Regions from separate parts of the Mangrovibacillus cuniculi genome, predicted to be linked through region 2. Evidence: riboswitches for the same ligand, from Rfam matches in the RefSeq annotation. Region 2 holds a riboswitch; each other region holds the start of a gene.
What was found. Region 2 has a riboswitch for cyclic di-GMP ahead of G8O30_RS03660 (GGDEF domain-containing protein). Riboswitches for the same ligand answer to the same signal wherever they lie in the genome.
Positions count from the first base shown of each region.

Region 1 (4,105 bases), 1.4 Mb from region 2:
ACGACGGATATCGATAGCAGGGAAAATACGACGTTCTGCAAGACCACGATCTAAGTGAAGTTCTAGGTTACCAGTACCTTTAAACTCTTCATAAATCACATCATCCATACGAGAACCTGTATCTACTAGAGCAGTGGCAAGGATTGTTAAGCTACCCCCATCTTCAATGTTACGCGCTGCACCGAAGAAACGCTTAGGACGATGGAATGCTGCTGGATCGATACCACCTGATAAAGTACGTCCGCTTGGAGGAATAACAAGGTTATAAGCACGAGCAAGACGAGTAATACTATCCATTAAGATAATAACATCACGCTTATGTTCCACTAAACGCATTGCACGCTCTAACACTAGTTCAGCCACTTTGATATGATTTTCTGGCACTTCATCAAAAGTGGAACTAACTACATCACCTTTAACAGAACGTTCAATGTCGGTTACTTCCTCTGGACGCTCGTCAATTAGAAGCACGATCAGTTCTGATTCAGGATAGTTTGTGGAGATGGCATTTGCAATTTCCTTCAACAACTCTGTTTTACCTGCTTTTGGCGGAGCAACGATCAATCCACGTTGACCAAAACCAACAGGTGCAATCATGTCCATAATTCGAGTAGACATCTTGTTTGGAAGTGTTTCTAACACCATTTGCTTATCTGGGTATAGAGGTGTTAAGGCAGGGAAATGCACACGTTCTTTTGCCGAGTCTGGATCTTCTCCATTAACTGCTTCTACATATAGAAGTCCGAAATAACGCTCGTTCTCTTTAGGAGGACGAACTTTTCCTGACACTCTGTCTCCGTTACGTAAGTCAAAACGGCGGATTTGAGACGCAGAAATATAGATATCTTCTGAACTCGCAGAATAGTTAATAGGACGTAGGAATCCAAAGCCTTCTGACTGAATGATTTCTAAAACACCTTCCATGAAAAAGAAACCTTCTTGTTCTGCACGACTTTTTAAAATAGCAAAGATTAATTCTTTTTTGGTTAATTTACTGTAATAAGAGATTTTTAAGCCTTTTGCAAGCTCATAAAGCTCTTTTAATTTCATGTTTTCTAAGTTGGAGATGGTTAATTCCGCCATCATGACACCACGCTTTTCAAATATTTACTCCATACGATAGGTAATTGGAATAGGTTTGTTTGGATTTCTATTAGATATATAAGGAAGGTAAAAACGAGTAGAAGCTAGGAAGATGTTGTCCAAAGAAGACGTATTCGTAGCTCTTATATTGTACATCTATGGTGTGGGAAGAATCAATAGGAAGGAAGCCTTTAACAAAATGTAAACGCTCCCTTCCTATATGTAATTCGATTTACTTTTTAAAATCCCTTTATTTAATCACGAGATTTGGTTTCTTTTTCAGAGAATGACGACCGTCAATGAAGCGTACCGTACCAGATTTTGCTCGCATGACTAGTGAATGAGTCTCTCCATAGGTACCTTTAAACTGTACACCGCGAAGGAGTTCTCCGTCTGTTACTCCAGTCGCTGCAAAAATGGCGTCGTCCCCTCTGACTAAATCACTCATTCTCAAAACTCTATCAGGATCAATTCCCATTCTGACACAACGAGATAGTTCCTCCTCATGTTGCGGAAGAAGACGTCCTTGGATTTCACCACCTAGGCATTTTAGAGCGACCGCGGCAATGACTCCTTCTGGGGCACCTCCTGATCCAAATAAAATATCGACGCCAGTATGGTCAAATGCCGTGTTAATAGCACCTGCAACGTCACCATCTTGAATTAATTTGATACGAACACCTAACCTTCGTAATTCTGCGATTGTTTCCGCATGACGGTCTCTTTGTAAAATCGTCGCAACGATATCCTCTAAATCTTTTCCTTTTGCTCTAGCTACCGCTTTCACGTTATCTTCAATAGAAGCGTCAATGTCAATCAGCCCAACTGCTTCAGGGCCAACTGCTATTTTGTCCATGTACATATCGGGTGCATGTAAAAGGTTACCGTGGTCCGCTATTGCTAGAACTGCCAGCGCATTCCAGCCACCAGAAGCAACAATATTGGTTCCTTCTAGCGGATCGACTGCAACGTCCACTCGAGGCCCGTAACCAGTTCCAAGTTTCTCCCCAATGTATAGCATTGGTGCCTCATCCATTTCTCCTTCCCCAATTACAACCGTTCCTTTCATTGGAACTGTATCAAACACATCGCGCATGGCGGAAGTTGCGGCTTCATCTGCCTCATTTTTGCAGCCGCGCCCCATCCAACGCCCACTTGCAAGTGCTGCCGCTTCTGTTACTCGTACTAATTCCATCGAAAGACTTCGTTCCATTGTGTATCGCCCCTTAAATTAGTATGTCATATTTATAAATATTGTAACACATTAATAGCGTTATGGAGTAGGTAAAATAAAAAATAGGTAGAGACTTTTCCTTGTCTCTACCTACTTTATTAAAATTCATCGTATGATTTCTTCTCGTGATAGTGGGCAAACCCAAACTTCTTAGCATATTTTGTACTCTTTTTCTCTGTTTCAAAAGAAACCGTTAATATTCTTGTTTCTGTTTCTTCTTGCAATCTTGTTAAACGACTAATTTGATTTTGTGCCCACTCATCTTTTTTCACTACGTTGTAATTAAACCCTTCCCACATAAATCCGTCCATGTACTGGTGTGTATGCATAATCGTTTCCATACCCCAGTTCTGAATATATAAAAGCTCTTGATAAGTTGTAGTCAACTCTTCCAAGAAAGTTAATAATCCGTTTAATTGAACATAGTACTGTGGTTTATCTGTCCAAAAATGTTCGTTATCTATATTTCCCACCGTATCCAGGAAAGCTCCGTCAAATCCTTTCGCAACGATCTGCTCTTGTACTTCATCTAGCAGAACTTGTTGGAAGTGAGGTTTCGTAATGTCCATGTAGTAGGAATCCCATTGTGGGTAATGGATACGCTGTCCGTTTTTATGGTAATAATCTGTTGGTTCTAGTAATTTTACACGACGTTGGTTCCACATCGGTGTTTCCATTACTCCGATGTATCCCATCACAATCGTTCCACTAGATTGAATATAGTCAATCTGCTCTTTTGTGTATAACTGTGGTTCAATAATGACTAGATCATAGGTACGTAGTTTTTCTATTATTTTACTATTAGGTGTATTATAAAAGATTTTATAACTTTCTACTCCTGCCAATACATTCACTGCTTTCCCTTCGTAAGCATGTCCAGTAAAGCTGCTCACAAGAAATAAAACAATCAACATCAATAAAGAAGCTAACTTCTTCATCAAAAATCCCTCCAATTTACCGAGGGATGGGTGGTTTCGCAGACTGGCGATCTTTATTCTAATAGAATCGAAGACCCATGTCTTTGCGTCCTTGGCTTTCACCAAGTTTGCCCATCACCAACTAGTATTTAATTATAATGTACTATATGTCTTATTCTATCCTTTTGTGCAGGATATTGACTAGTATTTTTTGAAAAATTACGAAACTTCTTTTCTCATAAAGATATAATAATCTGCATCTTTCACATAGTATTGTAAACGAAGTGCACCAAATAAGAAGGAAAGCGTGGCACCAATGGCAAAACCAACTCCGTACCAATCAATTCCAAAAGGTAATAAGAATGCTGTCACACTAGCAATCCCAACTAAAAATAAGAGATTCGTGTATGCTGCTCCCTTTCGATCGTCAAAATAGAGTAGCAATAGAGAAAACGATAAGACTAAACTAGTAGAAAAAACGCCTATAATGGTCATCGGTAAAATATCATAGTATTTACCACTAAGCTCAAAAATACTTACCATTGTAGGAAGTAACAAGAGTAGTAGAAAAGAAAAGAGACCCTGTGTTCTCACCAGTCGAATGACTTCCTCTCTTAGCACCCGTAACATGGAAGATTTACTTTCTTTAATTTGCTCCAGGCTTCCTCCTTCGTTTATATACCCGTAAAACGACCAGTATCTTTCATAAAATCTTGTTTCAATAGAAATCACAAACATCATCATGGTAGGAATAATGGATAAAAAAGACCAAAACACTGCTGTATCATAAGACGGATGATAACGAAATGTTCCTTCTAATAGGATTGCCCCTTCCCCAAACCAGATAATGCCGTTATGAACCCATAAGCCA
Region 1 is NZ_CP049742.1:2,477,392-2,481,496, forward strand. Features, by position in the region: gene rho (transcription termination factor Rho) at 1-1,083, opposite strand, end outside; gene glpX (class II fructose-bisphosphatase) at 1,334-2,296, opposite strand; gene G8O30_RS12575 (glycoside hydrolase family 191 protein) at 2,416-3,255, opposite strand; cyclic di-GMP riboswitch class I at 3,290-3,377, opposite strand; gene pelG (exopolysaccharide Pel transporter PelG) at 3,454-4,105, opposite strand, start outside.
Region 1: another riboswitch for cyclic di-GMP. It lies ahead of G8O30_RS12575 (glycoside hydrolase family 191 protein); the one in region 2 lies ahead of G8O30_RS03660 (GGDEF domain-containing protein).

Region 2 (4,105 bases):
GAATATATTGGAAAAGATAAAAAACTCGGACACTGGACTGATACGCATGTCCGTTTAGTAGGAAATAACATAGAGATGGCACAACAATTTAAGATGGATTGGGAAGAAGATAGGGGAGAAACGAAATGGAAAGATTCAAAAGTGAAATCAGTTTCCTTCGAAAGTAATAAGGAAACTAGTTATCAATTTCTTTTTACGACTGGCGCAGAGCTAGAACAGAAAATGGTATCTTGGATAAAAGGTGCAAAAGAGGACATCTGGATTGCTACTCCATATTTTATGCCCTCTGATGCTTTGGCCGCAGAAATGTTACAAGCGGCCAAAAGAGGAGTAAACATAAAAGTAATGGTACCTAAAACGTCAGATGCATGGTTTACACAACCACCGGGTTATCATCGAATGGAAAAGTTAATGAATAAAAATATTACATGGCTAGAATATACAAAAGGCTTTTTGCATAGTAAGATCATGATTATAGATCATGATTTTGTAGATGTGGGAACTGCCAATTGGGACCCTAGAAGTTTATATTTAAACGATGAGTCCAATTGTTTATTATACGGCCAGGAAATCAATCAACGCTTCAGAGAGGTTTATCTGAACAATGAGCAATTTGCTACTCGCATAACGGAACAGGATTTAACTGAAAAGCCTTGGTGGGTAAAAGTACTTGGAAAAACACCTAAAGACATACAGTATTATTTTTAAAAGTGGGAAGGGGACCAGTAGATGTCTCCTTCTCTCTTTTGTTCATTAACTTCGATGTCAAAGGAGTGTTTTTCATAGAAATGAATTAAACGATCGATGTGATCCCAGTCTCTTTCTGCTAAATCACCTTTAATGCCTTTTACATTTCGCTCAAGAGCAATCTGCTTTAATTCATCCATGGCAATTGATCCGTAACCTTTGTTTGAAGGTCCTTTAATATCGCCAATCTTCATGTGACCACTTTCTGTAAATGTAGCTTGAATTAAGAAGTCCCATGCACCGCGATAAGGTGTTTGACAATCTTGAATCATCACGTTACATTGATGCTGATTTTCATTGGTGTAAACAATTACCCAATTATCTTGCTTATCTTGTGCAATTCCTTTAATATTATTTTTTTCTTTTAATCGTTCCATATTTTGCTGCATTCGAAAGAGCTGAAATTCTAGTTCTTCCTTCTCTTTTTCAACAAGTGTAGTCATTTCGACTCCTCCTTTGAAATGTTACCATGATTATGCTAACAAGAGGGAAGTATCCTGTAAAGGTGATAGAAGAAAGTAGATGTATTCTGAAAATTTACATACCACTCATGTATAAGCAACGTTTACTCACTTATAGGCAAGCTGTATCAGTGGTGAGGAGAGAATAAGGCTCAACTAACCAAAGTAAATTTGATAACTACTTACCATAGTGAATAAAGATCTCTTAACTTATACGGACAACAAAGAGGATCTATAGCGTACAAACCACTATGATGTTAAAAAGTGTTTAAGGTAAAAATTACAATTTTATAGTTCTATAGTCTAAATAAAAAATAAAATATTTGTAAAAGCTTACTGGTTTTTAGTAGACAATAGTAGAATAAACGATTAGACTAATAGTAGGAGAGTGTCAAGACATACTGGCAAACCCATGCGAAAGATGGGGACGCAAAGCCACGGGCCTTCGAAAGGTGGTAGCCGGGTTGCTCATATATAGTTATTAGAGCATCCTAATTCGAGGGGTGTTTTTTCATTTTATCAAAGTACTTAGTTGTTCTGTAAAGGCGTGTATATATGAATAAAATTTATTTATCAGACCATAAGACGGAATTTATATTTTCCATGCTTCGTTGGATTTTTTTGGTTATTGCAATTTTCTTGTTTTATGTACCTGTTTTTTATGAAAACTTACCGATTATTAGAGAATCATTTACGTATCTTTTAATACTAGGGTTTATTTACATGACAGTTACACAAGTAGTGTTACAAAAGAAAGACTTGCCCAAACATTGGTTTAAGAAGTTAGCAGGTGCTGGAGTAGTTTTTGATTTTCTTGCTATGTTTTGGCTTTTCTTTTTAACTGGTGGTGTCATGACCTTTCTTTTTCCAATTGCATATTTTTTAGTTATGCATGCAACTATCTATTGGAGGATGAAAGGAGCTTTTATCAGCTCAGTTGCTATCTCGCTAGGTTACATTATTGTTTACCTACTTAATGATACAGATAGTTATACAGAACTTTTTATACTTTGCTTAAATATCTGCTTTATGTGGCTTATTGGTTTGTTTGGTTCGTTAATTGTAATTAGGGAACGATATCATCTAGGAGAAAAAGAAAGAGCAATTGGATTACTCGCAATAGATTATCTAACCAATTTATACAACCATAGAACGTTCCAGGAAGATTTGAGAGAATTTAACCATAAAAAAGAACCATTTTATTTAGTTTTAGGTGATATTGATTACTTTAAACAAACGAATGATCAATATGGCCATGTAGTTGGAGACGAATTATTAAAATCGCTAGGAGTTACATTTTCAGAATTGATGAAGCGGTACGCATGTCGAGCTTATAGATACGGTGGAGAAGAATTTGCTTTTCTAGTAGATGGTAATATTAAAATCGATGTATTTATGAAAGATATGTATCGATATATTCAAAACACAGAAGTTTGCTCCAAAGATATTATCATTTCTATGTCATTTGGGGTAGAGCGAGGTCCTACAACAATGACACCCACTGAACTCGTAGATAGAGCAGATCAACTTCTATACAAAGCGAAGAATATGGGTAAAAATCAAGCAGTATTATATAATGAGGTAACGGTAAAAGGTAGTTAATTTGTTCGGATGCTTGGAAATATAAATGTAAAAATACAAGGGTGTCTTTAATAGAAGACATCCTTAATTCATGGTAGTGAATCAAAAAAAGCCCTTGAAGAATGACTCTTCAAGGGACTTTTTATTATCCAATAAACATTCCTGCGATTGCCGCACTTAGTAAAGAAGCAAGTGCACCGGCAATAACTGCACGTACACCCATACGAGCGATGTCTTTACGACGACTTGGAGCAAGTTCTCCTAATCCTCCTAGTAGGATTGCAAGAGAAGATAGGTTTGCGAATCCACACAATGCGAAGCTGATTATTGCTACAGTCTTAGCTGATAATTCTCCAATTTGCGGAGCAAATGCAGAGTAAGCAACGAATTCATTGATAACAATTTTTTGACCAATAAAGTTACCAGCTTGTACAGCTTCTGACCAAGGTACACCAATAGCAAAAGCTAATGGAGCAAATACATAACCAAGGATTAATTCAAGTGATAGGTTTTCAAAGCCGAACCAACCACCAATTCCACCTAAAATACCATTTAAAAGTGCTACGATTGCAATAAATGCAAGTAACATTGCTCCGATATTAAGAGCTAATTGAAGACCAACACTTGCACCGCGAGCAGCAGCGTCGATAACGTTCGTCGATTCAGAATCAACTTCCATTTCAAATTCTGCTGGTTCTGGTTCAGTAGATGTTTCAGGAACAAATAATTTTGCCATAATTAGTCCAGCAGGTGCAGCCATGAATGATGCAGCAAGCAGGTACTCAAGAGGAACACCTAGTAAAGAGTATCCAATTAACACGGAACCAGCAACTGATGCAAGTCCCCCTGTCATTACAGCGAAAAGTTCTGATTGAGTCATCTTTGGTAAATAAGGACGCACGACAAGAGGAGCTTCCGTTTGTCCAACAAAAATGTTCGCAGCAGCTGACATAGATTCTGCTTTACGAGTACCTAATAGGAACGATAATCCGCCACCTAAGAATTTAATGATGACTTGCATAACTTTTAAATAATAAAGGACAGAGATTAATGCAGAGAAGAAAATTACCGTTGGAAGAACATTAAAAGCAAAAACGAATGCAATTCCGGATTGCTCTGAGTAAAGTCCACCGAATAGGAAGTTTACACCTTCATTGGCGTAACCAATAACATTATTTACGTACTCAGTGAATTTCTTTAAACCGCTAAATCCGCGTTCCCAACCTAAGATTAGAAAAGCAAATATTAACTGTAATGCTAAACCACCAAACACTGTACGAAGGCTGATTTTTGACTTTGCTGATGAAAATAAGAAT
Region 2 is NZ_CP049742.1:709,409-713,513, forward strand. Features, by position in the region: gene G8O30_RS03650 (phospholipase D-like domain-containing protein) at 1-708, shown strand, start outside; gene G8O30_RS03655 (GNAT family protein) at 705-1,190, opposite strand; cyclic di-GMP riboswitch class I at 1,602-1,680, shown strand; gene G8O30_RS03660 (GGDEF domain-containing protein) at 1,764-2,810, shown strand; gene G8O30_RS03665 (NupC/NupG family nucleoside CNT transporter) at 2,935-4,105, opposite strand, start outside.

Region 3 (4,105 bases), 1.5 Mb from region 2:
ATAGAAATCTTTTAACTTACTTGGGCTAATGCCACTAAGCTGACAGATTTCTGTATGAGAAAGCATGGTTAATAGTCTCTCATAAATAAGGAACTTTGTATGTCTATGTCTATTTTGATACGAAAGAAGAATAGCAAGCTTTTTCAATAAGTGGTCTTTCTCCGATAATGGATCAACCAACGTACAAAAAACGTCGCCGTTGTAATCCAAGTTTTTTGAGACAGAGGGACAGGTCCCTCGTCTCACCAATTTTTTACATATTCTAAAAGGTTACAACCTTGATTTTTTTTGTATTTTTGGAAAGACACAGTTCCTGTCCCCGATGTCCTATTCTGTCATTATCCGTATAAGATCATAATGATAGTAACGTTTATGACGTATACGCTCATCTGTGAAGATCATGTTCTTTTCTACTAGATAGGAAAGACTTTTTCTAATGGTTCCCTGCGCTAATCCAGTTATTTTTTCTAGTTGAGGTACTGTTGCTATTGGGACTTCAAACATGGCTCCCCACACTTTAGCAATAGAAGGCTGTTCAAATGACTGAAGCCCTCCTTCATATAAGTTTTCTGCCTCATCTAGTTTTGCAAATTGGTGTTTTGCCATTCTCTCCGCAGTATCTAAGAAGAATGTAATCCAACTTGCCCAATCAGGTTCTTTTTTTCCAATACCTCTGACCCCGTTTAACATACTATAATATCTAAACTTTTCTTTTTCTAACTCTTCACTTAAAAAGAAAAAAGGCGTTTCAATTATTTTTGTTTGTAATAGATAGAGGGCAATTAGAATCCTACCCAATCTTCCATTCCCATCTAGAAATGGATGAATAGATTCAAACTGAGCAAAAAGTGTCAATTTTATTCTAGCGTTTACAAAACTCCAAAAGAAATCATAGTGTCATTAAGAAATATGAAGTTAACCCTATTTATTTTCAAAAAATTTCTTGTTATAACTTTATTTGGGTAATACTATATACATAGGTAAAAATACACTAATTGAATAGGCAAATTACTTGAAAAAGTGAGACGCAAAGCTAAAGGGGCTAAATCCGTACGGGTATGCCAGCCAGTTGCAATCAGATAGATTGATTAACTGCGCCCCTATGTAGAGTAGGGGCTTTTTGTATAAGAACAGTACATGAAATCTCCAAAACGGAGATGAAGTAGAAAGGCGGAAAAAACATGTCATTATTTCGCTCAATCGGTAAAGGTGTAGGAACAGTAGGAGGAAGCATCATTGGTGGAGGAGTAAATTTAGTTGGAAAGACGGTTGATTCTAAGTGGCTTACTGAAGTAGGTGACGGTATTGAGAAAGCATCCGTAGTTGCTATGGATAATGCAGGCCAATTTATTGATGGAGCGGTGAAAGGAACATACGGGGCAATAAAAATTGAGACAGAGGGACAGGTCCCTCGTCTCACTAATATTTTCCATATCAAAGCTCTCCAAAAGGGAGGCCTTCCATATTGAGAGACAGGGATAGGTATCATGTTATGTTTTACTAGATTTTTAGATATAATTTATAGGAGATATTTCTTACTAACATATTAATCTTCGTAAAACACACTCCCTGTCTTCATTAGAGGATATTAAAAATGTTATAGTTTGTGTCTTTAACATTTTTAGTTGTTCTTAATAAAAAGATTCGTTCACCAATATATGTTCTTTTGGATATTTTCTTATATCCTTAACTTCTATGAAATCCAATATCCTTTTATAGTATTCATTATTTTCTTCTCTTACATCTTCTAACTTAGAAAGATCACCTTTGTCTAAAGGATAGATAAAAACAGGGACATCACCTTGTTGTTCCAACAACTCCTTTAGTCTTAACAGGTCTTCTAGGTTAACACTATCAACCCAGTAAGATTTTTTATCTACCATATAAACTAACTTAATATTAAAGGTTGTTTCCTTTCTCCCAGTAGTGTAGTCCGGTATAAAAGCTACTTCATCCATTTCTCCCCATTCCACAAATGAAGAAGTAAGTTGGAAATACGAGTTTTTATGTATACCTTCAAGTACGCCTATATGATAATTGAAAAAGAGTAATATATAAGCAGTAAAAGGCACAGTCATGAATGTAAGAAATCTTTTTACACCTCTAACCCAATATATGCATGCAAATATCCACAAGATGATAAATATCATAACTAACAGTGATAGATTGTATTGACCAGATATAAAAATAGCTTCATCTGGCTTTATAATATGATCTTTAAATAAGCCAGGTCCCCAAAATATCAACAAAATGACCGATAATCCAAATATCCCGATAAGGACTGTAGCAAGGCATCCTAAAATTGTATCCTTTGTGGATAGACTATTGACTGGCTCCATCTGGTCATCTTTTTCTTTACCTGATAGCAAATCTCCCATTCTTTTCACCTCTATATATTCTCAAGTGCATCATTCCCCTTAACCATAAAGTAATTTTACTATTTGAACTAATTTTTAGATACATGCATAAAGACAAATTTCTATAAAAAATGGAATAATAGACAGAGTGACAAATCCCAATTCTCACTTATTTGTCACATATTAAAGCCTTACCAAGGGCAGGACTTCCTTATACCACCCCACTTTTAACTTCACCTAACAATAAGAGCGGATAATTGTAACTTCCCGATAATGTCGTTGATCTTGCTGAAGGGACGTGGTAGCTTTAGAGAACTTAACTGCTAGTGTGTTTGAGTACTATTTAGTTACTTATAAAGAAACGAGTATGTATTAGTTAGTACATGCTTTAGAAAAAGCCATTGATGTTGCCATTCCTGATGAGATGGTGGATCATCGTACATTAGTAAAAACAAAAACTAATTAGTTGTTGGCTAATCTCCTTTCTATCTCGTCAAGTAAATCAAATGGTTCCACTTCAACTCCAATTAGCTTAGAGTTCCAATTTACTCCAACCATGTGTCCCTCTTCGTTCATTCCGTATATCCAATTACTTAAGAATATCTCTAATGGTATTGGAGTTGGTTTATAATGGGACCACTCATTGATATTGCACTGACGAGCATATGCTTCATCAGACCAAAATGGCATAACTAGTGTATCTTCATATTCAGTAGATTCGCATACACACCACATTCCGTTGTGTTCTAAGCCCCAAACTTTTTTGTTTTCTACTACTTTTCTTAGAAACGCATCATAACGTTTTTTAGAATCAATAGTGAAACCGAATGACATAGTAGCCTCTTCCTTTCTCATTTTAAATGTATAATATATTTGGATTTTTCATCTCAAATTAAAAGCCAAAATAGTCATTCTTTGCTCTATCTGAAAAGTTAGTGAAAAATATCTTATGAACTCTTAATATTTTCTCTTTGGGAATTTTTTTATATAGCCAAGTAGTAGCTACAGGTACATCTATTGTAAATGTACTAATTTTCGCTAAATATTCTTCGTAAACATTTACTATCTCAGAATTAATTTCTTCCTCGTTAAGCCCTCTGGATTGATAATCTAGTTTTGCTAAATCAAGAGCTGTCAGTGAATTTTCTACTTCCTTTACTACACCATATCGTGAAGGCTTTCGATTTACGATAGAAACAAAAAAATGATGTTCTTTAGGTAATCTTCCTTTCATTTTATCAGTATTAGATGCTTGAACTAAAATATCGCCTCTTTTTGCAAAGCATTGAATATCCTCTTTTTCAATACCTACAATAACTTTATTATATTTTTTCATGGATTTAAAAATATCCTAACTATTTTTTATTTATTTTAAGACGGTGACAAAAGGGCAGGTCTCTCGTCTAATCAACTTTTACAAAGTAAACCCGCAACAACTATCATGTCTTACTTTAGGTAATAACCCGATTAACTATTAATATTGTTTTAAAATGAATTAATGAAAAACTTATATGCTGAGATTTTCTATTTATCCGTTTAGTCCCAACGTTTCTTTGAATTAGATTGATATCGTTGTTGGTGCTTCTCGAGAAACCCTTCCGGATCCATTTTAAAGGCTTTCATCTTTTTTAGGTATGCAATTTCTAATCGAAGCAGTTCATTTTCTCTTTCTAATTCTTCCTTGGTAGTTTTATTAGTATTTGTACTTTTAGACATTTGCGGTAGTCATTTTCGTATATTCAGGTCCT
Region 3 is NZ_CP049742.1:2,386,419-2,390,523, reverse strand. Features, by position in the region: gene G8O30_RS12115 (hypothetical protein) at 1-147, opposite strand, end outside; gene G8O30_RS12110 (Fic family protein) at 328-798, opposite strand; partial or broken gene G8O30_RS16320 (hypothetical protein) at 805-855, opposite strand; cyclic di-GMP riboswitch class I at 993-1,077, shown strand; gene G8O30_RS12105 (hypothetical protein) at 1,182-1,469, shown strand; gene G8O30_RS12100 (hypothetical protein) at 1,632-2,378, opposite strand; gene G8O30_RS12095 (DUF2750 domain-containing protein) at 2,820-3,191, opposite strand; gene G8O30_RS12090 (hypothetical protein) at 3,250-3,693, opposite strand; gene G8O30_RS12085 (hypothetical protein) at 3,894-4,073, opposite strand.
Region 3: another riboswitch for cyclic di-GMP. It lies ahead of G8O30_RS12105 (hypothetical protein); the one in region 2 lies ahead of G8O30_RS03660 (GGDEF domain-containing protein).